3 regions of the Lentzea sp. NPDC051213 genome follow, and region 2 is predicted to be linked to each of the others. Evidence: riboswitches for the same ligand, from Rfam matches in the RefSeq annotation. Region 2 holds a riboswitch; each other region holds the start of a gene.
What was found. A riboswitch is a leader RNA that binds a small molecule or an ion and turns the genes downstream of it on or off. The one in region 2 is predicted to bind glycine.
Positions count from the first base shown of each region.

Region 1 (7,551 bases), on a different contig from region 2:
GCCACGAAGCCGCCCTCGCCGGTGTAGAGGACCGGGTAGTGCTCGTCCAGGCGGCGGGCCACGTAGTTCGCGGCCGCCACGGCGGTCAGGGTCGCGCGGCGCAGGCCGTCGCCGCCCATCATCCGCACGTAGGCCCACGAGATCGGCAGGATCGACGCGGAGCCCCAGGGAGCCGCGCTGATCGGGCCGACGCCCGTGGCGGGGCCGGCGGTGGGCTGCAGCGGGTGGTTCGGCAGGAACGGGGCGAGGTGCGAGCGGACGCCGATCGGGCCTACGCCGGGGCCGCCGCCGCCGTGCGGGATGCAGAACGTCTTGTGCAGGTTCAGGTGCGAGACGTCCGAACCGAACTTGCCGTAGCGGGCCAGGCCGATCAGGGCGTTGAGGTTCGCGCCGTCGACGTACACCTGGCCGCCCGCGTCGTGGACCAGGCCGCAGACCTCGGTGACGGTGTCCTCGTACACGCCGTGCGTCGACGGGTACGTGATCATGATCGCGGCGAGGTCGTCGGCGTGCTCGGCGACCGTGGAACGCAGGTGGCCCATGTCGATGTTGCCCTTGTCGTCGCACTTCACGACGACGACGCGCATGCCGGCCATGACGGCGGAGGCGGCGTTGGTGCCGTGCGCGGAGGACGGGATCAGGCAGACGTCGCGGGCGGCGTTGCCGTTCGCGCGGTGGTAGGCGCGGATCGCCAGCAGACCGGCGAACTCACCCTGCGAACCGGCGTTGGGCTGCAAGGAGACCGCGTCGTAGCCGGTGACCTCGGCGAGCCAGGCCTCGAGATCCGAGACGATGCGAAGCAGACCGGCAGCGTCCTCGACAGGCGCGAACGGGTGCAGCGTCGAGAACTCCGGCCAGGTGATGGATTCCATCTCCGCGGTCGCGTTCAGCTTCATCGTGCAGGAACCGAGCGGGATCATGCTGCGGTCGAGCGCGACGTCCTTGTCCGACAACGCACGCAGGTAGCGCAGCAGCGCGGTCTCCGAGCGGTGCGAGTGGAAGACCGGGTGGGTCAGGTAGTCGGACGTGCGGCGCAGGTCGGCCGGGATGCCGTCGGCAGTGTCGGCGTCGATGGCGTCCACATCGGCCTTGGTGACACCGAAGGCTTCCCACACCGCGACGAGGTGCGCGCGCGTGGTCTTCTCGTCGCAAGCGATTGCGACGACGTCGGCGTCGACCTGGCGCAGGTTGATGCCGGCCTCGCGCGCCTTCGCGACGACCGCAGCGGCCTGGCCTTCAACACGCACCTGGACGGTGTCGAAGAACTCGCCGTGCACGACGTCGAGACCGGCCTCGCACAGGCCCGTGGCGAGCACGGTGGCCAGGCGGTGCACGCGGGTCGCGATCGACCGCAGGCCGTCCGGACCGTGGTAGACGGCGTACATGGACGCGATCACGGCCAGCAGCACCTGCGCGGTGCAGATGTTCGACGTGGCCTTCTCGCGGCGGATGTGCTGCTCACGCGTCTGCAGAGCCAGGCGGTAGGCCAGGGAACCGTCGGCGTCGACGGAGACACCGACCAGGCGGCCGGGCAGCTGACGCTCCAAACCGGACCGGACGGCCATGTAACCGGCGTGCGGGCCGCCGAAGCCGATCGGCACGCCGAAGCGCTGCGTGGTGCCGATGGCGACGTCCGCACCGATCTCGCCCGGCGCGCGCAGCAGCGTCAGCGCGAGCAGGTCGGCGACGACGACGGCCTGCGCACCGGCGGCGTGGATCTCCTCGATCAACGCGGCCTGGTCGCGCACGACACCGGAGGCACCGGGGTAGGACAGGAGAACGCCGAAGAAGTCGCCGCCCAGGCCGAGGCCCTCGATGCCCTGCGACAGGTCCGCGACGACGATCTCGATGCCCAGCGGCTCGGCGCGGGTCTCGATCACGGCCAGCGTCTGCGGCAGCGTGTCAGCGTCGATGACGAACTTGTTCGACTTGGAGCGACCGCCGCGGCGCACCAGCGTCATCGCCTCGGCGGCGGCGGTCGACTCGTCCAGCATGGACGCGTTCGCGACCGGCAGGCCGGTCAGGTCGCCGACCATGGTCTGGAAGTTCAGCAGCGCCTCGAGGCGGCCCTGCGAGATCTCCGGCTGGTACGGCGTGTACGCGGTGTACCAGGCGGGCGACTCCAGCACGTTGCGCAGGATCACGCCCGGCGTCACGGTGTCGTAGTAGCCGAGGCCGATCATCTGCGTCATCGGCCGGTTCTGCGAAGCCAGTTCACGCAGCTCGGCCAGCGCCTCGGTCTCGGTGGCCGGCGCCGGCAGGTCCAGCACCAGCGAACGCTCGTGAATGGACGAAGGCACCGCGCGCTGCGCCAGCTCCTCCAGCGACCCGACGCCGATCACGTCGAGAATGCGCGCGAGTTCGGCGGGGCGCGGACCGACGTGGCGGTCGGCGAACGGGGTGCCGTGCTCGAGAGCGGCGAGAGGGATGCGGTCCTGCGTCATCAAACGCCTCCGGGGGCCTGAGGGCACACGTGTCCTGGTGCCCTCCCCGCTCTGTCCGTACCCCGAAGGGCGCCTGAGAGGTTCACCGAACCCGGAGGTAAGGCTTTCACCGTCGGCGGGACCAAGAGGTCCACTTTCCAGAGGCGTCTCGCTCGGGCGGTCCTGGATGCCTGAGAGGTTCCCGGGGAGGAACTTGCTCCTTCGGCGCCGGGTTCGAAACCCGGTCTCTCCCGCCTGAGTTCAGCGACTACCCGCGAAGAATACCCGCAGGTGCCCTGATCAGTCCTCAGGGACGCGACCAAGGTCTCAGCCGGTGGCGCGCTCCCGGCGCCGGCGGGTCAGCTCGTCCTCGGTCATAGGGGCGATCTCGACGCCGTCCGCACGTTCGGCCGGGAACTCGTGGATGGTGCCGCTGATCTCCCGCATCGCACCGCTGACCGCGATGCCGAACACGCCCTGACCGCCTTGAAGCAGGTCGACGACCTCTTCCGGCGAGGTGCACTCGTAGACGGTCGTGCCGTCGGAGAACAGGGTGATCTTCGCGAGGTCCTGAACGCCGCGGCGGCGCAGGTGGTCGACCGCGACCCGGATGTTCTGCAGCGAGACGCCGGTGTCCAGCAGTCGCTTGACGACCTTCAGAACCAGGATGTCCTTGAACGAGTACAGCCGCTGGCTGCCCGACCCGTGTGCGGTCCTTATCGTCGGCGCGACGAGTCCGGTCCTGGCCCAGTAGTCGAGCTGCCGGTACGTGATGCCCGCGATCTGGCACGCCGCGGGCCCCCGGTAGCCGACGAGCTCGTCCGGCAGCGAGGAGTCCGGGAACAGTTCACCCTGCAGCCCGGATTCGGCCCGCAAGGGCGCTTCCTCGACCACGCCTGCCTCCCCTCGGAACGGCCACGAAAGTCGAGGCCGTCAAGCCGCCGGATCAGCTCGCGCGGACCGGCGACGTCCACTCGAGTTCGACGGTAAGACCGGTGTGGGGGCAGGTCAACGCGACGCGCGGATAGCGTCGACCCTCAACCTGTGGTGGAGAGTCACACCGTCACCCGAACCAGGACGTTCAAGTGACGTTTAGTGATTGTTTAGCGGCCAAAACGCACGATGTGTAGTCCGATCGAGGGACAAGCCACCGGGCTACAACGGTTCCAAACGAGACAGACAGCGACACGCTGCAAATCAGGTGTCGGCGCCCCTGAAGTCTTCGGGCGAGACCGAGTCGAGGAACTCGCGGAACTTCTCCACCTCGTCCTCCTGCTCGTCCGGGATGATGAGACCCGCCTCGGCCAGCACGGACTCCTCCGCGTGGATCGGCACGCCGACGCGCAACGCGAGCGCCACCGAGTCCGAGGGCCGCGCGGACACCCGCACGTCGCCGTCGAAGACGAGCTCGGCGAAGAACGTGCCCTCCTGCAGGTCGGTGATCCGCACCTGTTCGAGGTTGCGGCCCAATGCCCCGATGACGTCCTTGAGCAGGTCGTGAGTCAGCGGGCGGGCCGGGCGAACACCCTGTTGTTCGAGCGCGATGGCCGTGGCCTCGACGGACCCGATCCAGATCGGCAGGTACCGCTCACCCTCGGTTTCGCGAAGCAGAAGGATCGGCTGGTTCTGGGGCAGCTCCACCCGCACGCCGACGACGCGCATCTCGCTCATCGGGCCTCGCCTCCCTCTATCCCGTTCGGGGAGTACCCGGATCACACCCGAGCATCCCCCGGCGTACGTGTTCGACGCTACCCGCCAAGCGGGCCGTGTGCTCAATCGTTGCGGGCAGATCGTGATCAACCAGACTCAACCGGACTGGCGCAAACCCGCCCTCACCAACAACGTGTGCAACGAGGTGAACAGGTCAGCCAATTCCCGGACCGTCTCGGGATCTGAGAAAGATTTCAGCACGACCACCTCGTGATCCGCTGCCGCGCGAACCGCGCGCAGGTGCTCGCGCTCGACGCCGAGTCCGATCATCGTCCGGATCGTGCGGAGCGCGGTGATGTCCTCGGTGGTGAACCGGCCACCGGGGCCGGGACGCAGCAGACCGTCGCGTTCCAGCTGGGACAGCTGCTCTGCGCCGATTCCGGTCTGGGTCAGCAGATCGACCCGCGACACCGAAGTGGAGTCGGCGACGACAGCATCGAGCTGCTCGCGGATCACCTTGAGCGGCAGGTACCTGTCGCGTTGTGCGGACAGCACGAACCGCAGCCTCTCGACGTCCGCCACGCTGAACTGGCGGTAGCCGGAGGCGGTGCGTGCCGGGCGGACCAGCCCCTCCGCTTCCAGGAAGCGGATCTTGGAGATGGTGACCTCGGGGAACTCGGGGCGGAGCTGCGCGAGCACCGCCCCGATGCTCAATACCCCACGTTGTGGCCGCCCGGCCGTCACGTGTCAGGCTCCCGCGGAGCCAGGACCCGTCAGGAAGACGAGACGGAACTTGCCGATCTGGACCTCGTCACCGTTCGCGAGGACGGCCTGGTCGACCGGCTCACGGTTCACGTAGGTGCCGTTGAGGCTGCCGACGTCGATGACGACGAACTCGCCGCTCTCCCTGCGGAACTCGGCGTGGCGGCGCGAGACCGTCACGTCGTCCAGGAAGATGTCGCTGTCGGGGTGGCGCCCCGCGCTCGTCGTGTCGCGGTCCAGCAGGAACCGGGAACCGGCGTTCGGGCCGCGCTTCACCACGAGCAGCGCGGATCCGGCGGGAAGGGCGTCGACACCGGCAACTGCCGGCTCCTGAGCGGGCGCCTCCGCGCCTTCGACTTCTTGGAGGAAGTCCGCCCGGAAGACGGAGGTCCGCTCCGGGGACTGCTCCGGCGGAACGCCTGGGCCGTCGTTCGTGCTCACCTGAGCTCTCCTCCTGCTGCTGGATCCGTCATTTCCGGTAAAACCTATCGCGTTCGGGTCGCCACCCGAGGAGCGGCTCCCCTTCCGGCCGAAGATCCGGCGAAAGATCGACGTCACTCCTTCTCCACCAACGCCTTGTACGCGTCCGCGTCCAGCAGCCCTTCCACCGCTTCCGGGTCGTTCAGCCGCAGCTCGACCATCCAGCCCTCGCCGTACGGATCGGTGTTCACGGCGTCGGGCGACTGCACCAAAGCGTCGTTGATGGCGACCACCTCGCCGTCGAGCGGCGAGTAGAGGTCGGACACGCTCTTCGTGGACTCGACCTCGCCGAAGGTGTCACCGGCCGCGACGGTGTGGCCCACCTCGGGCAGCTGGACGAAGACGACGTCACCGAGCTGTTCCTGGGCGTAGTCGGTGATGCCGACGCGCACGGTGTTCTCGCCTGTGCTGGCGATCCACTCGTGCTCCTCGGTGTAACGAAGCTCCTCGGGAATCAACTGACTGCGCTCCTCGTGCTGAACCTGTATGGGGTGATCTTTTCACGCGGCCTTTTCGGGAGTGACCCGCAGGGCCAGGAAGAACTGGTAGACGTACAGAAATGCCGACCACAGGTAGAGGGCCCCGCCCCAGGCCGTGAACGCGTAGGCGAACGGCAGGGCGGCCTGCGCCCACGCCGAGTCGCCCTGCGCGAGCAGCAGCAGGGGGAAGGCGTACAGCAGGTTGAAGGTCGCGGCCTTGCCGAGGTAGGTGACCTCGAACGGGCCCCAGCCCCGGCCGCGCAGGACCAGCAGGCAGATGCCGACGACGACCTCTCGCCCCACCAGCACGAGGGCGACCCAGAGGGGAACGATGTCCCTGATCACGAACGCCAGCAGCGTGGCGAACACGTACAGGCGGTCGGCGGCAGGATCGAGCAGCGTGCCCAGGCGCGAGGTCTGGTCGAGCCAGCGGGCGAGCTTGCCGTCGAGCCAGTCGGAGAAGCCCGCGAAGACGAGGACGAGCAGCGCCCAGCCGTCTTCGCGGGGTCCGAGCAACAGGTACAGGAAGAGCGGAACACCGGCCAGCCGCAACACGCTGAGCAGGTTCGGAATCGTCAGCAGGCGATCAGCCGGATCACGCACACCCGCACTCTAAACGAGTGACTGCGCACGGGCTGCCGGATGGCGTCACGGCACGCGGTGCGTCTGGTTGCGGGTGGTGCGGAGTTCTGCGTTCTGCGGAGCCTTTTGCAGGGGTGTGGCTCAGGCTGTTTTGAAAAGCGTCCAGCCTCGGCGCTGCATCTCGGCGCCGGAGATCGTGTGCGGGCGGCCTCGGTCGTCCCGGCCGACCCAGCGAGCGCGGAGACCCTCGAGCACGTAGGCGTGGCCCCGGCTCCAGACCACGCTGCACGGCGTGGTCGGCAGCGCAGTGTCCATCTCTGCGGACTGCTGAGGCTGGGTCTCCATGGCGGTTCTCATTTCAATCCCTCCGTGACATCAGGGATGTCGTGCACCGGGGCTCCGGCGTTATCCCTGGAAACGAATTCTGTCCGACTGTGGTTCAGAACACGTGTCATGTTTGGGTCCTAAGCGTTAACTGGATCGAACGGCGCGCCGAGCTGTTCGGGCCCGAAGCGGGACGGATGAACGGTTCGTTGCCTGCGCAACCGTTCGTCGCACGCCGATGACCGCACGTCTCGTCTTGTGCATCGGCCGGGCCTAACCTCAGCACGTGGACCAGGTGAAATTCGGTGCAGAACTGATCTCCCGCTTGATGGACCACCTGTGCGGGCAGCTGCCGGGGTGCGAGGGCGTCGGGCTGAGCGTGTGGCCGGACGCGGTCCAACTGCGGTCCGCCGGGATCGCCGCGGAGCTGGACCAGGCACAACTCGACAGCGGCGAGGGACCGCTCGTCGAGGCCTCTCGCGACGAGCGGCAGGTGTCCGGCCGCGTCGGTGACCGGCACGTGGTCGCCGTGCCGGGCAGCTGGGGCGACAGCGGGCCGGTCGTGCTGACCGTGTACCTCGACCACCCGCCGCAGATGGCGGATCTCCAGGCGATCGAGGAGATAGAGCCGCTCGTCGCGACCGCGGCCGCCGTCGTCGAGTTCTGCGCGGGCGAGGTGATGCGCGCCGACGAGATGGTGCGGATGGTGCAGCACCGGCGCTACATCGAGCAGGCGAAGGGGTTGCTGATGGGCGCGCGGCAGAGCGCGCCCGGCGACGCGTTCGAACTGCTGGTGCGGGCGAGCCAGCACGCGAACGTGAAACTGCGGGACCTGGCGACCGCGCTCGTGC
Region 1 covers NZ_JBITEX010000007.1:167,890-175,440, reverse strand. Annotated here, with positions in the region: gene gcvP (aminomethyl-transferring glycine dehydrogenase) at 1-2,444, opposite strand, end outside; glycine riboswitch at 2,592-2,687, opposite strand; gene ACIA8G_RS29430 (MerR family transcriptional regulator) at 2,751-3,317, opposite strand; gene ACIA8G_RS29425 (bifunctional nuclease family protein) at 3,621-4,094, opposite strand; gene ACIA8G_RS29420 (MerR family transcriptional regulator) at 4,230-4,787, opposite strand; gene garA (glycogen accumulation regulator GarA) at 4,821-5,276, opposite strand; gene gcvH (glycine cleavage system protein GcvH) at 5,390-5,773, opposite strand; gene ACIA8G_RS29405 (CDP-alcohol phosphatidyltransferase family protein) at 5,816-6,397, opposite strand; gene ACIA8G_RS29400 (hypothetical protein) at 6,518-6,733, opposite strand; gene ACIA8G_RS29395 (ANTAR domain-containing protein) at 6,987-7,551, shown strand, end outside.
Region 1: it holds a riboswitch for glycine, as region 2 does, so the genes downstream of both, gcvP (aminomethyl-transferring glycine dehydrogenase) here and gcvT (glycine cleavage system aminomethyltransferase GcvT) in region 2, are expected to answer to the same signal.

Region 2 (7,551 bases):
AGCCCGCGGCGGACGCCCACGCCAGCACCTCGCGGACCAGCGCCTCACCGACCCCGCGCCCGCGGTGCGAGTCGCGCACCCACATCGAGTAGAGGTAGAGGCCGTGGGGCTCCGGCGTGCCCGCCACCATCCCGACCGGTTCGCCGTCGAGTGCCACCAGCTTCACGCCGTCGACCAGCCCGTTTCGCCAGTCCGGCTCGGAGTACTCCTCCTCGCGCGCCAGCGTCGACCCGAACTCGTCGGGGTCGGTGGCCAGGGCCTCCAGGCGGATGTCGCGCCACAGCCGCCACTCGTCCGGCGTGACCTGGTGGATCTGCATGCGGAGCAGTCTCTCCGACGAGGTGGGAATTTCGCTCACTTTTTCGGGTGACTAGGAGGCGCGGCGGTCATGGCGTGGATCACTGCCGGGTGGTTTCGTGGGAGCCATGGCAGAGCGTCGATCGCGGTGGATGGACAGCGACCTGGACCAGTTGCGCCAGCTCGCCCGCACGTTCCTGGAGAAGGAGGTCGCGCCGCACGCCGAACGCTTCGCCGAGCAGAAGCAGGTCGACCGCGACCTGTGGCGCCGCGCGGGCGAGGTCGGGCTGCTGTGCCTGAGCATCCCCGAGGAGTACGGAGGCGGCGGCGGCACGTTCGCACACGAGGCCGTGCTGCTCGAGGAGCAGGCACGCGCCGGTGACAGCGCCTGGGGCAACAGCGTGCACAGCGGCATCGTCGCCCACTACCTCAACGCGTACGGCTCCGAGGAGCAGAAGCAGCGCTGGCTGCCCAAGCTCGCGTCCGGCGAGTACGTCGGTGCCATCGCCATGACCGAACCCGGCGCGGGCTCCGACCTGCAGGGCATCCGCACCAGGGCGGTTCGCGACGGCGACGAGTACGTCATCAACGGCTCGAAGACGTTCATCACGAACGGCCTGCAGGCGGACCTCGTCATCGTGGTGGCCAAGACCGACCCGGCCCAGGGCGCGCAGGGCATCTCGCTGATCGTCGTGGAGAACGACATCCGGCGTGGCCGCGTGCTCGACAAGGTCGGCATGAAGGGCCAGGACACCGCCGAGCTGTTCTTCGACGATGTGCGGGTGCCGGTCGCCAACCTCCTGGGCGATCAGGAGGGCCTCGGGTTCATCCAGCTCATGCACCAGCTGCCGCAGGAACGCCTGATCATCGGCGTGTGCTCGATCGCGGGCATCGAGGCGGCCGTCGGCGTGACGCTGAAGTACGTGAAGGAGCGCACGGCGTTCGGCAAGGAGCTGATGAAGTTCCAGAACACCCGCTTCAAGATCGCCGAATGCGCCACCGAGGCGGCCGTGACCAGGGCGTTCATCGACGAGTGCATCGAGAAGCACCTTCGCGGTGAGCTCGACGTGCCCACGGCGGCGATGGCGAAGTGGTGGGCCAGCGACCGGCTGGGCAAGGTCGTCGACGAGTGCGTGCAGCTCTTCGGCGGCTACGGCTACATGAACGAGTACCCGATCGCCCGTGCCTGGGCCGACGCTCGCGTGCAGCGGATCTTCGGCGGCACGAACGAGATCATGAAGGAAATCATCGCGAGGTCCTTGTGACCGGGCCGCTCGCAGGGCTTCGCGTGGTCGAGCTCGCCGGTCTCGCACCCGCGCCGTTCGGCTGCATGGTGCTCGCCGACCTGGGCGCGGACGTGATCCAGGTGCACAAGCCGGGCAGCCACTCGACGGTCCCCGGCGACTTCCTCACCCGCAACCGGCGCTCGGTCGCGATCGACACCCGCCGCCCAGAGGGCGCTGAGCTGGTGCTTCGCCTCGTCGAACGCTCGGACGTGCTGGTGGAGGGCTTCCGGCCGGGCGTGACCGAGCGGCTGGGCATCGGGCCGGCGCAGTGCCTCGCCCGCAATCCGCGCCTTATATATGGACGCATGACGGGCTGGGGCCAGGACGGGCCGCTCGCCGACCGGGCCGGCCACGACATCAACTACATCGCCGTCGCGGGTGCGCTGGAACCTCTCGGACGGGCCGGTGGACCGCCTTCGTTCCCGATCAACCTGCTGGGTGACTTCGGCGGGGGAGGGCTGCTGCTGGCCGTGGGCGTGCTGGCCGCGCTGTACGAACGCGAGCGCTCCGGACGTGGCCAGGTCGTCGACGCCGCCATGGTCGACGGGGCGGCGTTGCTGACGACCTTCCTGCACGGGATGCGGTCCGCGGGCATGTGGCCGGGCGGGCGCGGCGAGAACATGCTCGACGGCGGCGTGCCGTTCTACGACGTCTACGAGGCCGCGGACGGGCGGTTCGTGGCCGTGGGCGCGCTGGAGGAGAAGTTCTACGCCGACCTGGTGCGGGTGCTGGGCCTCGAGGACGCGCCGACCCGCAACGACCCGGCGAACTGGCCTGAACTGCGAGAACGCATCGCGGCGGCGGTGAAGACCCGGACGCGGGACGAGTGGGCGGACCTCGCGCGGGACACGGACGCGTGCCTGGCGCCGGTGCTGACCCCCGGCGAGGCGGCGCGGCATCCGTACAACGCGGCGCGTGCCACCTTCGTGGACGTCTCCGGTGCGCTGCACCCCGCGCCGGCACCTCGGTTCGACCGCACTCCGACGACGGTTCCGACGCCTCCGGTGAAGACCGGAATGAACACCGCGGAAGTGCTTGCCGACATGGGTGTGGCGGACGCCGAAATTATGGAACTGCGGCGGGCAGGAGTAATTGGATGAACGCTCGGGTGCGTATTAATAAGGACAGCACGCGATGACAGAGCGTGATGCCTGGTGGTCGGCATCCGGGTGAGGCCCGGTTCAACAGTGTCTGGTCCAAGCTGTGGGATGCGAGGGTCTCCGTATTCACCTCGTGCCCAGGACATCGGCGCTGGAAGCGGGCCTCTTGAGCCGCCATTCGGGTGACGTTGGCCGCGGTGCAGGCGTGCGTGGTTGGTGGATCTTAGGACCAGTTGGGCGTGGTCGTTGTTCATCGCAAGGGTGAATGAGGGACCATGACGGGTGACACGGGCGGTCCGCCGCCTCACCTGTGAACGACATGGACGGAGAGGTACCTGTGAACCTCAAGAAGGTGCTAGTGCTGGCGGGCGTCGCGCTGGTGCTGTTCCTCCTGATCACCCAGCCCGAGCAGTCTGCGTCTGCCGTGCAGCAGGTCCTCGGCTGGCTGCGTCAGGGCGCGGAGTCGATCATCACGTTCATCAGGAGCCTCTTCGCCGTGGGGACCCCCATCGGGCAGTGACTCTGGGTGATCCTCGGTCATCCGCGTTGGACCGGATGGGTGGAAAGAGGCCAATCACGCACTGGTAACGGGTGTTCTGGGGATTCAGGGTCTGGCGATTGTCAGACCTACCGAATACCTTCCGCTGCAATGGCCGATCCCCGACCGACGAGGAGGCATGGATGGTCGAGGACTCCGGGGTCCACGAGCTGTTGCAGCAGTGGGCGGCTGAACGGTCTGATGATGCAGAGATGCAGGAGGTGAACCGGATCAAGAACGCGTGGCTCGCTGAGGCTCCCCCCTCGGCGCCAGGCATCCCCGTGCAGCGGGGAGGCAGGGGCGGGTCGTCGCGTGGCTTGGTCAAGGTCGACTCGGCGGATCCGGCCTACGTGGCCGCGATGCGCAAGCGGGCGCCGGAGGCACCCGAGGCTTTGCTCGCTGCCGCGGCGAGCTACTGGCAGCTGGTCGGTGACGTCAGCGAGGCCGAGCAGTGGTGGGACGCGGGCATCAGCCCGTTGGACCAGCGCGCGCTCGACTACCGCGCTGCGGGCCTGTCCCCTGCCGATCTCGGGAGGCGCCTGGGACCGATGACGGTTCTTCAGCACCTTCGTCGTGGCTCTGCCGCGGCCTGGTGTGTCGCACGTCTGCAGAGGCAGCGCCGGGACGGTGTGGCGTAAAACGAACGGTGGGCGAGGTGTGCTCGCGGAACGCGCTCGCGGGAGTTCGTTTCTCGGTGCTTAGCGGGGGCCGAGCCCCCACACCCCAGCCGGGGGCAAGCCCCCGGACCCCCAACCGGGTCGGCCTTCCAACGCGGAGGCACTACCCAGGTGATTCGGGACCCAGGTGATTTGAGGGGCAGGCTCTCGGAGGCGGGAGCCCTACCCAAGTGAATCGGGACCCAGATGTTTCGCGGGGCAGGCTCTCGGAGGCGGGAGCCCTACCCAAGTAGTCTGGAGGTCGTGCGCGGCCTCCTTACTCCCCAGCGAGTGTTGATCGGGTTTGCTTGCCTGGTCGCACTGATCGCCTGTTGCGGGCTCGCGTACTGGCAGTGGCAGCGCTTCGAGTCCGCCAGCGGCACGTTCCAGAATCTCGGTTACGTGCTCCAGTGGCCGCTCTTCGGCCTCTTCCCGGCCTTCATGGTGTGGCGTTTCCGCCGGCTGGCCCGTCAGCGAAGTGACGAGGATCCGGTTGCGCCTGCTCCGGAGCCGGTGGCTACGGTTGTTGCCGTCAAACCCGCGCCTGTTGAGCATTTCGACGATCCTGAAGACGCGGAGCTCGCGGCCTACAACCGCATGCTCGCGGACCTCAACGCGCGGGACGGTCGTTGAGGTGAAGGCGGGCAGATGAAGGGTGCGTTGACCCGGTTCAGGGTCATGGCTTACGTGGTCGGTGTCTTCCTGCTGCTCTTGTGCGTGGCCATGGTGCTCAAGTACGCCGCGGACATGGGTCAGATGATGAAGGTCGTCGGTCCGGTCCACGGCTTCCTGTACGCCATCTACCTGGTGATTTCCGTCGACCTGGCGCTCAAGCTGCGCTGGTCGCTCAAGGGCACCGCACTCGTGCTGCTCGCCGGGACGGTCCCGTTCCTGTCCTTCTGGGCGGAGCGCAAGGTGGTCGAGAAGACTGCGCAGGGCGTGCCGCTGTGACGTTTGGCCTGCTAGCGTCTGGGGCTGACAACTGAACACGGCCGTCGATGTCGCGCGGAAGAGACCCCTTCACTCGGGGCGCCGAAGGAGCAATCCCTCCCCGGAATCTCTCAGGCACAGGTACCGCGCGACGAAGGCAACTCTGGAAAGCAGGCTCATCAGCAGCCTCGCCCACGGTGCAAGCCACTCCGGTGGCGAAGCTCTCAGGCTCATGACAGAGGGGGAGGCTCGCTCTAGTGAGGAGTCTCCGATGGACCGTGTCATTCTTCTGTTGCCTCAGCCGGCCTGGTCCGGCTCTTCGGCGCACCCTGGAGGAGCGTTCTGATGTCCCGCCTCACGCCTCTGAACGCCGAGCACGAGCAGCTCGGCGCGATGTTCACCGACTTCGCGGGCTGGCGGATGCCGCTGCGCTACTCCAGCGAGCTCGCCGAGCACCACGCGGTGCGCACCACCGCGGGCCTGTTCGACCTCACGCACATGGGTGAGATCGTCCTGACCGGAGCCCAGGCCGGCGAGGCCCTCGACTTCGCGCTGGTCGGCCACATCTCGGCGCTGGCCGTCGGCAAGGCCCGCTACACGATGATCACGCAGGCGGACGGCGGCGTGCTCGACGACCTGATCGTCTACCGCCTCGGCGACGAGGAGTTCATGGTCGTCGCGAACGCCTCCAACGCCGCCGTGGTGCACGAGGCTCTCGTCGAGCGCGCCGCCGGTTTCGACACCGTCGTCACGGATTCGTCGACCGACTACGCGTTGATCGCGATCCAGGGCCCGAAGTCGGTCGAGATCCTCGCGGGCCTGACCGACACGGACCTCTCGACGGTCAAGTACTACGCCTCCTACCCGTCCACGGTGGCCGGTGTCGGCGCGCTGCTCGCGCGCACCGGTTACACCGGCGAGGAGGGCTTCGAGCTGTTCGTCGCGCCCGCCGACGCCCCCGCTGTGTGGGCCGCATTGCTGGAGGCCGGTGAGGCGCACGAGCTCAAGCCGTGCGGCCTCGGCTGCCGCGACACGTTGCGTCTCGAAGCCGGAATGCCCTTGTACGGCAACGAGCTCACGACGTCGCTGACGCCGTACAACGCGAACCTCGGCCGTGTCGTGAAGCTCGACAAGCCCGGCGACTTCGTGGGCCGGGACGCACTGGCGAAGGTCGCGGAGTCCGGTGTGGACTCGGTCCTGGTCGGACTGAAGACCCCCGAGCGCCGCGCCCCGCGCCACGGCTACGCGGTCCTGAACGGCGACGAGGTGGTGGGCGAGGTGACGTCGGGCGCGCTGTCCCCGACTCTCGGCTACTCGGTCGCCATGGCCTATGTGACGAAGGCGAGTGCCGAGCCCGGCACCCAACTGCTGGTGGACGTCCGCGGCAAGAAGCAGCCGGTCGAGGTCGTCGCACTTCCGTTCTACAAGCGCGCCAAGTAGGGAGTTCTTCCAGATGTCCGACCAGTTCAACGCTTCCCTCGCGGAGTACGACCCCGAGGTCGCCGAGGCCGTCGCGGCCGAGCTGGCGCGCCAGCAGGGCACGCTCGAGATGATCGCCTCGGAGAACTTCACGCCGGTCTCGGTCCTGCAGGCGCAGGGTTCGGTGCTGACCAACAAGTACGCCGAGGGCTACCCCGGCCGCCGCTACTACGGCGGCTGCGAGCACGTCGACGTCGTCGAGCGCCTGGCCATCCAGCGCATCAAGGACCTGTTCGGCGCGGGCTTCGCGAACGTCCAGCCGCACTCGGGCGCGCAGGCCAACGCAGCGGCGATGTTCGCGCTGCTGCAGCCCGGCGACACGATCCTGGGCCTGGACCTCGCGCACGGCGGTCACCTGACGCACGGCATGCGCATCAACTTCTCCGGCAAGCTCTACAACGTCGTGCCGTACCACGTCGCCGACTCGGACGGCCGCGTCGACATGGCCGAGGTCGAGCGCCTGGCGCAGGAGCACCGCCCGAAGCTGATCGTCGCCGGCTGGTCCGCGTACCCGCGCCAGCTGGACTTCGCCGAGTTCCGCCGCATCGCGGACTCGGTCGAGGCCTACCTGATGGTCGACATGGCGCACTTCGCGGGCCTCGTGGCCGCCGGCCTGCACCCGTCGCCCGTGCCGCACGCGCACGTCACCACGACCACCACGCACAAGACCCTCGGTGGCCCGCGCGGTGGCGTGATCCTGTCGAACGACGCGGACATCGCCAAGAAGATCAATTCCGCGGTGTTCCCCGGCCAGCAGGGCGGTCCGCTGGAGCACGTGATCGCCGCCAAGGCCGTCGCGTTCAAGCACGCCGCCTCGCCGGAGTTCGCCGACCGCCAGCGCCGCACGCTGGAAGGCGCGCGCATCCTGGCCGACCGCCTGTCGCAGGCGGACGTCGCGTCCGCGGGCGTGAAGGTGCTGACCGGTGGCACGGACGTGCACCTGGTGCTCGTCGACCTGGTGAACTCCGAGCTCGACGGCAAGCAGGCCGAGGACGTGCTGCACCAGATCGGCATCACGGTCAACCGCAATGCCGTCCCGAACGACCCGCGTCCGCCGATGGTCACGTCGGGTCTGCGGATCGGCACGCCGGCGCTGGCCACGCGCGGGTTCGGCGAGGTGGACTTCGCCGAGGTCGCCGACGTCATCGCCGAGGCGCTGAAGCCGGGGGCCGCGGTGGAGGAGCTGCGTTCCCGGGTCGAGGTGCTCGCGGCCAAGCACCCGCTGTACTCCACGCTCTGAGCTGGACCTGAAAAGGGGCGCCACC
Region 2 covers NZ_JBITEX010000011.1:316,507-324,057, forward strand. Annotated here, with positions in the region: gene ACIA8G_RS39810 (GNAT family N-acetyltransferase) at 1-319, opposite strand, end outside; gene ACIA8G_RS39815 (acyl-CoA dehydrogenase family protein) at 426-1,562, shown strand; gene ACIA8G_RS39820 (CaiB/BaiF CoA transferase family protein) at 1,559-2,683, shown strand; gene ACIA8G_RS39825 (hypothetical protein) at 3,021-3,203, shown strand; gene ACIA8G_RS39830 (helix-turn-helix transcriptional regulator) at 3,365-3,859, shown strand; gene ACIA8G_RS39835 (hypothetical protein) at 4,142-4,510, shown strand; gene ACIA8G_RS39840 (DUF3817 domain-containing protein) at 4,526-4,828, shown strand; glycine riboswitch at 4,874-4,964, shown strand; glycine riboswitch at 4,965-5,056, shown strand; gene gcvT (glycine cleavage system aminomethyltransferase GcvT) at 5,153-6,247, shown strand; gene glyA (serine hydroxymethyltransferase) at 6,261-7,526, shown strand.

Region 3 (7,551 bases), on a different contig from region 2:
GTGTGTCTCCTTCTCGGAACCTGCGCCACTGGCGGATTGTCCGGCGCATCGAGGTGGGCGACCATCACCCGATGAGTTATGAGACAGGCGTCCGGTGGAAGTGGATACCGGCCGTCGTGCTCGGCTTCGTGCTGCTGAGCTGGATCGTGTTCGAGGCACTCGACCTCATCGACTTCGAAGGTGTCGTGACGTGGGTGCGTGGCATCGACCCGGTGTGGGCGGCAGTGGCGATCTTCGCCCTGCTCGTCGTGGACGTGCTGCTACCCGTGCCGTCGACTCCGCTCATCGTGCTCGCGGGAACGGCACTCGGCCTGCCCGTCGGGCTGGCACTCGCGATCGTCGGGTCCCTGGGTTCCTCTGCCGCAGGGTACGCCCTCGGCCGGTATGCAGGCCCGTGGTTGGTGCGCCGGGTCGTGACCATTGACGAACTGACTGAAATGCGGCGCTGGGGCCGCCAGTTCGGTCCCTGGTTCTTCGGCGTGGCGCGCGGCATTCCGATGATGGCGGAGACCGTGTCGGTGTCGGCAGGCGTGTCCAGGGTGTCATTCCGGACTTTCATGCTGTTCACCCTCGTCGGAACCGTGCCGATTTGTTCCGCCTACGTGTTCGCGGGTTCGCAGGCGGACACCATGGAGCAGATCGTGATGATCAGCGCGGTCGGATTCCTGCTGACGGTGGGGCTGTTCTACCTGCTGCGCCGGCTCGTGAAGGCGGCGCCCTAGAAAAATCGCTGGCGCAGCGTGGTTGTATGAGTGTGCACCCGGTGCGAAGCCAGCGGTTACTTCGTCTCGAAAACGCAAACAACCCGTTGGCGACCTTGATCTCGGGAGCGCACAACTTCACACGTGGCCCGGTGCGAAGTGGGGGGTTACTTCCACTGTTAATGGGGCGGTCGCAGGTTCGAATCCTGTCAGCCATTCGGCTGTAGCTCAGTCCGGCAGAGCACCAAACACCTTCCGCGACTTTGATCTCGGGCCACGTGTGGAGTTCGTGGGCTCCCTTTTCTTTTTCTCTGAGGGGGGAAGAGCCGATGTCGAAGTTCAACATCTTCCGCGCGCGTCCGGCGGGCACCAGCCCGGTCGCCACGGCGCCGGCTCCGTCCGGCCGCACCTACGAGGGCGGCGACGGTTACGCCCGCGACACGAAGTCCGAGCTGTTCCTGCTCGCCGTGTCGAACATGGGCGGCGAGGACACCTTCTACGAGTCCTCGGACCAGCGTGACACCCGCTTCGCCCAGCTCGTCCACACCGCGGCGCTCGCGGATCCCGAGTGGACCGCGCGCCTGCTGAAGTGGCTGCGCAGCGAGGCCAACATGCGCACCGCGTCGCTCGTCGGCGCGGCCGAGTTCGTCCACGCACGGCTCGCGGCAGAGTCCGACGCGGGCGTCACCAACCGCGCGGTCGTGGACTCGGTGCTGCAGCGAGCGGACGAGCCGGGCGAACTCCTCGCCTATTGGACCGGCACGAACGGCCGGCGCGTGCCGAAGCCGATCAAGCGCGGCATCGCCGACGCCGTCGCTCGCCTCTACGACGAGCGCGCCGCCGTGAAGTGGGACAGCGACGCACGCGGCTTCAAGATGGCCGACGTGCTCAACCTCGTGCACCCGTCGCCACGCGCCGGCTGGCAGGGCGACCTGTTCGAGTACGTGCTCGACCGGCGCCGGGACGGCGACGCGGCGGTACCTGAGTCGCTGCGGGTGATCACGGCACGGCGTGAGCTGATGGCGTGGCCGGTCGAGGAGCGGCGTGCCCTGTTCGAGCGTCCTGACGCGGCCGACGTGCTGCGCCGGGTCGGGATGACCTGGGAGTCGGTGGCCGGGTGGCTGCAGGGACCGCTGACGAAGGAGGTGTGGGAGGCACTGGCGCCGTCCATGGGTTACATGGCGCTCCTGCGCAACCTGCGCAACTTCGACCAGGCGGGAATGTCCGACGAGGTCGCCGCGCAGGTGGCGGCACGCCTGGCCGACCCGGCTCAGGTCGCTCGCTCGCGCCAGTTCCCGTTCCGGTTCCTGTCCGCGTACGAGGCGGCACCGAGCCTGCGCTGGGGCCACGCCCTGGACCAGGCGCTGCAGGCGTCGCTCGGCAACCTGCCGGCTCTGCCCGGCCGGTCGCTGATCCTGATCGACACCTCGGCGTCGATGACGCACACCACGATCTCGGCGAAGTCCAAGGTCACCCCGGCCAAGGCCGCGGCGGTGTTCGGCGTCGCGCTGGGCGCGAAGGGTGAGCGGGTCGACGTCCACGGGTTCGCGGACGGCACGTTCCGGCACGACATCGCGCCGGGCGCGTCGGTGATCCGGACGGTCGACCGGTTCCTGAAGCGGATCGGTGAGGTCGGGCACGGCACCGACATCGCCGGGGCGCTGCGGCGGACCTACCGGGGCCACGACCGCGTGTTCATCATTTCGGACATGCAGACCCAGGGCCGGGGCGTCTGCAACGCCGTGCCGCGGCACGTGCCGATCTACGGCTTCAACCTGGCCGGATACCAGAAGGCCGCGTACGCCACCGGCAAGGCGAACCGGCACGAGTTCGGTGGCCTGACCGACGCGACCTTCCGGCTCATCCCCCTGCTCGAGGCAGGTCAGAACGCCGACTGGCCGTTCTGATGACCCCGAGATAGCGCTAACTTTCGGTTAGCGCTATCTCGGGGTATTCTCGGCCGGTGGAGTACAACGTGTTCGCGAAGGCGTGTCCGTCACGCCCGACGCTGGAGCACGTCACCGGCAGGTGGGGCAGCCTGACGATGGGCGTGCTCGTGGACGGTCCGCTGCGGTTCAACGAGCTGCGCCGCCGGGTCGACGGGGTCAGCGAGAAGATGCTGTCCCAGACGTTGCACGCGCTGGAGCGCGACGGCCTCGTGCACCGCGACGCGCAGCCGACGAACCCGCCGCGCGTCGACTACAGCCTCACGCCGCTCGGGCAGGAGACGGCCGAGCGGGTGCTCGCGCTGATCCAGCTCCTGGAGGCGCGGATGCCGGACGTGCTGGCGGCCCAGCAGGCGTACGACGCCCGCTGACCTGCCACTTCGCGCCGGACGAGCACTCGCTCGCTTGGCGGCGGCTCGCGCCCGCCGAGCCGATCCGGGAGTGGTTGCTCACCCCCGCACTGCGCGTGCGGCTGTCCGAAATGGACAACGAGCACGCGCAGTACGCGGCGATGCACATCGACGCGCTGGTGGAGATCAGCACTCGATGACGTTCACGGCGAGCCCGCCTCGAGCTGTCTCCTTGTACTTCACCGACATGTCCTTACCGGTGTCCCGCATGGTCTTGATGACCTTGTCCAGCGACACGAAGTGCGAACCGTCACCGCGCAAAGCCATGCGCACCGCGGTGATCGCCTTGATCGACGCGACGGCGTTGCGTTCGATGCACGGGATCTGCACCAGGCCGCCGATCGGGTCGCAGGTGAGGCCGAGGTTGTGCTCCATGGCGATCTCGGCGGCGTTCTCGACCTGTTCGGGGGTGCCGCCGAGCACCTCGGCGAGACCGCCGGCGGCCATCGAGCAGGCCGAGCCGACCTCGCCCTGGCAGCCGACCTCGGCGCCGGAGATGGAGGCGTTCTCCTTGAACAGCACGCCGATCGCGGCCGCGGTGAGCAGGAACTTGATCACGCCGTCATCCGAAGCGCCCGGCACGAACTTCGTGTAGTAGTGCAGAACCGCCGGGACGATGCCGGCCGCGCCGTTGGTCGGCGCGGTGACGACACGGCCGCCCGCCGCGTTCTCCTCGTTGACCGCCAACGCGAAGAGCGTCACCCAGTCCATGACGCGCAGCGGGTCGGTGACGAAGTGCTCTCGCTCCAGCGTCTTGCGCATTTCGGCGGCACGGCGGCGGACCTTGAGGCCGCCGGGCAGGATGCCGTGCTCGTTGCAGCCGCGTTCGACGCACTCCTGCATCACGTGCCAGATGTGCAGAAGTCCTTGGCGGATCTCGTCTTCGCTTCGCCACGACTGCTCGTTGGCCATCATGATCTCGCTGATGGACAGGCCCGTCTCGCGGCACCGCGCGAGCAGCTGGTCGCCGGTGAGGAACGGGTGCGGCAGCGGGGTGGTGTCCGGCTTGATCCGGTCGGTGCCCGACGCGTTCTCGTCGACGACGAAGCCGCCGCCGATCGAGTAGTAGACGGCGTGCTCGACCGACTCCTCGCCCCGGTACGCCTCGAAGCTCATGCCGTTGGGGTGCAACGGAAGCGACTTGCGCCGGTGCATGACGAGGTCGCGGTCGTGCACGAAGTCGATCTCGTGCACGCCGCCGAGCCTCAGCCGGTTGCCGGTGACGATCTCCTCGACGCGCCCGGCCGCGACCGCCGGATCGACTTCTTCCGGGTGGTTGCCCTCGAGGCCGAGGAAGACGGCTTTCGGGCTGCCGTGGCCGTGCCCGGTCGCGCCGAGCGAGCCGAACAGCTCGACGTGCACGCGGTCCACTTCGGACACTCGTGCACCGAGCTTCTCGACGAACATCGCGGCCGCCCGCATCGGGCCGACCGTGTGGGAGCTGGACGGTCCGATGCCGACGGAGAAAAGGTCGAAAACGCTGATCGCCACTGATCAGTCCTTCGTGGTGGTGGGGCGGTCAGTCAGTCTTGGTGAGCTCGGCGTACTTCGCCGACGTCAGGAGGTTCTCGGCCGACTCGACGCGCACGCGGAAGAGCCAGCCGGCGCCGTACGGGTCGTTGTTGACGATCGCCGGGTCGTCGACGACGGCCTGGTTGACCTCGAGGACCTCGCCGCTGACCGGGGAGTAGAGGTCGCTGACCGACTTGGTGGACTCGAGCTCGCCGCAGACCGCGTTCGAGACGACCTTGGTGCCGACCTCGGGGAGTTGCACGAAGACGATGTCGCCGAGCGCGTCCGCCGCGAACTCGGTGATTCCGCAGGTGAGCGGGTCCTGGGTACCCGGCGTCCAGTCGACCCACTCGTGCTCGACGGTGTAGAGCAGGTTCTCGGGGAACTCCACGGCGACTCCTCTGGCATCTCTGGCATCACGGCTCGGTCAGGAAACTTGCGCCCCCTCCGCCGTGCAGAGTTGCCTACCCCGAGCGGTCTTGCTGCCTGAGAGTGTGCGGGAGCTTGCCCCTTCGGCGCCCCGACTCGTTCGTCGAGGTCTCTCCCACTCGGGTTCTGATGCCAGTGGCATCGCGGCGATCTTCAGTTCTCGGAACGCCCGAACGCTATGTGCGGCCACCGCCAAGTGTCAACGCGAAGTGGGTTGACATGAATGAGGGAGCGGTCTCAGATGAAGGGAGACATCGGAGGTCTTATGAGGACAGCGCTCCCTGCCGCTCTGCTCGCCTCACTTCTCGTCGCACCGCTCCCCACCGCGAGTGCAGCGGAAGCTCCCCAGCCCATCCCCGTACCGATCAGCTCCCACTTCAACAACGACGGCATCGACTCCGCCGCCGACCGGACCGGCAACTTCGACGGTTCCGGTTACGCCTTCCCTGCGGAAGGACTCCCATCCGGGCAGGTCACAGCCGATTCCGTACCGTACTTGTTCCCGGAACATTCACAGTCGCGGCCCAACAACGTGGTCGCTCTCGGTCAGCGGATCGACCTGCCGCGCGGCCGTTACTTGACCGCGCACTTCCTCGTCTCGTCCAGCTACGGCACGGCGGGAGGCACCGTGACGGTGCATTACGCCGACGGGACGACGACCACCGGCGGACTGACCGGACCCGACTGGTACACGGGCAGTGGTCCGATCTCCGCTCCGTTCCGCTATTCGCCGGACGGAACCGACCAGCACCCTGTGTCGATCGGCACTGGTCAGGTGTGGACGGATCCCGCGCGGGAGGCCGTCGGCATCACGCTGCCGACCACGAACCCGGCCGTCGAGGGCAAGTCATCGCTGCACGTGTTCGCGCTGTCGTTGCAGCCGGCGGGCAAGGGCGAGGTGCTCGCGGTCCGTTCCGCGCGCAGCACGGCCAAGCTGCCTCGCGTGGGTGGCCAGACGATCGAGGCGACCGTCGTGAACCTCGGTGACCAGTGGATCTCGAACGTGTCGGTGCGCGCCGAGGGGCTGGGCGTCGTCACGCTGCAGCCGGCCCTGGTGAAACGCCTCGCTCCCGGCGAGGACGCGCGGGTGCGGATCGGCGTCCACGCGTACCGGACCGGCACGTTCGACGGGAAGGTCATCGCTCAGACTGCCCGTGTGACCGCCTCGCAGAAGGCCCGGTTCGTCCTGGGCGTGGCGGACTACCAGGCGACCGACGCGTCACTGGCCGCGCACGAGTCGCCGTACTGGTTCGACGACGCCAAGTTCGGCATCTTCATCCACTGGGGCCTGTACTCGGTGCCCGCGTGGTCGCCGCCGGGCGAGCAGTACGCGGAGTGGTACTGGCAGTGGATGCAGAACCCCTCGAACGCCGTGCACCCGTACCACGCGGCGACGCACGGGAAGGACTTCGCGTACGACCAGTTCATCCCGCAGTTCACCGCCTCGAAGTTCAACCCGCGCGAGTGGGCCGAGCTGTTCCAGGCCGCCGGCGCGAAGTACTACGTGCTGACCTCGAAGCACCACGAGGGCTTCGCGCTGTGGGACTCGAAGGTGTCCGGACGGGACTCCGTCGATCTCGGGCCCCGTCGCGACCTGGTGAAGGAGCTGTTCGACGCGTCGCGGAAGTACACGCCGGCCATGAAGAACGGTCTCTACTTCTCGATGCCGGAGTGGTTCAACCCGGACAACCCGTGGAGCGGCAACGCGCCGCGCAACCCGTACACGGGCGCTCCCGAGCCCTACACCGGCTACCAGGCCGGGCGGGACTTCGTGCGCGACTACCAGGCGCCGCAGATGACCGAGCTGGTCGACGGCTACGACCCGGACGTCATCTGGTGCGACATCGGCGGTGCGAACGACAGCCGCCGCGTGCTGGCCGACTACTTCAACAAGGCCAAGAACCGGGCGAAGCCGAAGGACGTGACGGTCGACGACCGGTGCGGCATCCCGACCCACGACTACACGACGCCGGAGTACGCGACGTACCCGAACACCGTGGTGAAGAAGTGGGAGGCCTCGCGGGGTCTCGACCCGCGCTCCTACGGGTGGAACCGGGCGACGCCCGACTCGATGTACATGACCGCGGACGAGGTGGTCGACACGCTGGTCGACACGACGTCCAAGAACGGCAACTTCCTGCTGGACATCGGCCCGCGGGCGGACGGTTCGATTCCGGAGATCATGCAGCAGCGGCTGCGCGAGACCGGTGCCTGGCTGAAGACCAACGGTGAGTCGATCTACGGCACGACGTACTGGTCGCGGATGGCCCAGCTCGGTTCGCTGCGGTTCACCGTGAAGCCGAACGAGGCGTTCTACATCACCTCGTTGGTCCAGCCGGGGTCACAGCTCGTGGTCGACGCTCCGGTGCCGCTCAAGGACGGCGACAAGATCACCTTGCTCGGCCATGACAGGCCCCTGAAATGGACCCGATCGGGTGGAAAACTGGTGGTCGACGTGCCTGCCGGCGTTGGCCAGCACGCATGGGTCTTCAAGGTGGCTTTGTCCTAGCAGAACAACCGGACAGTGACCGGATAGTGCGATCCGCACGGTGA
Region 3 covers NZ_JBITEX010000003.1:745,336-752,886, forward strand. Annotated here, with positions in the region: gene ACIA8G_RS16515 (TVP38/TMEM64 family protein) at 72-722, shown strand; gene ACIA8G_RS16520 (TROVE domain-containing protein) at 1,031-2,608, shown strand; gene ACIA8G_RS16525 (winged helix-turn-helix transcriptional regulator) at 2,665-3,018, shown strand; gene ACIA8G_RS16530 (L-serine ammonia-lyase) at 3,184-4,548, opposite strand; gene gcvH (glycine cleavage system protein GcvH) at 4,577-4,960, opposite strand; glycine riboswitch at 5,034-5,126, opposite strand; gene ACIA8G_RS16540 (alpha-L-fucosidase) at 5,264-7,507, shown strand.
Region 3: it holds a riboswitch for glycine, as region 2 does, so the genes downstream of both, gcvH (glycine cleavage system protein GcvH) here and gcvT (glycine cleavage system aminomethyltransferase GcvT) in region 2, are expected to answer to the same signal.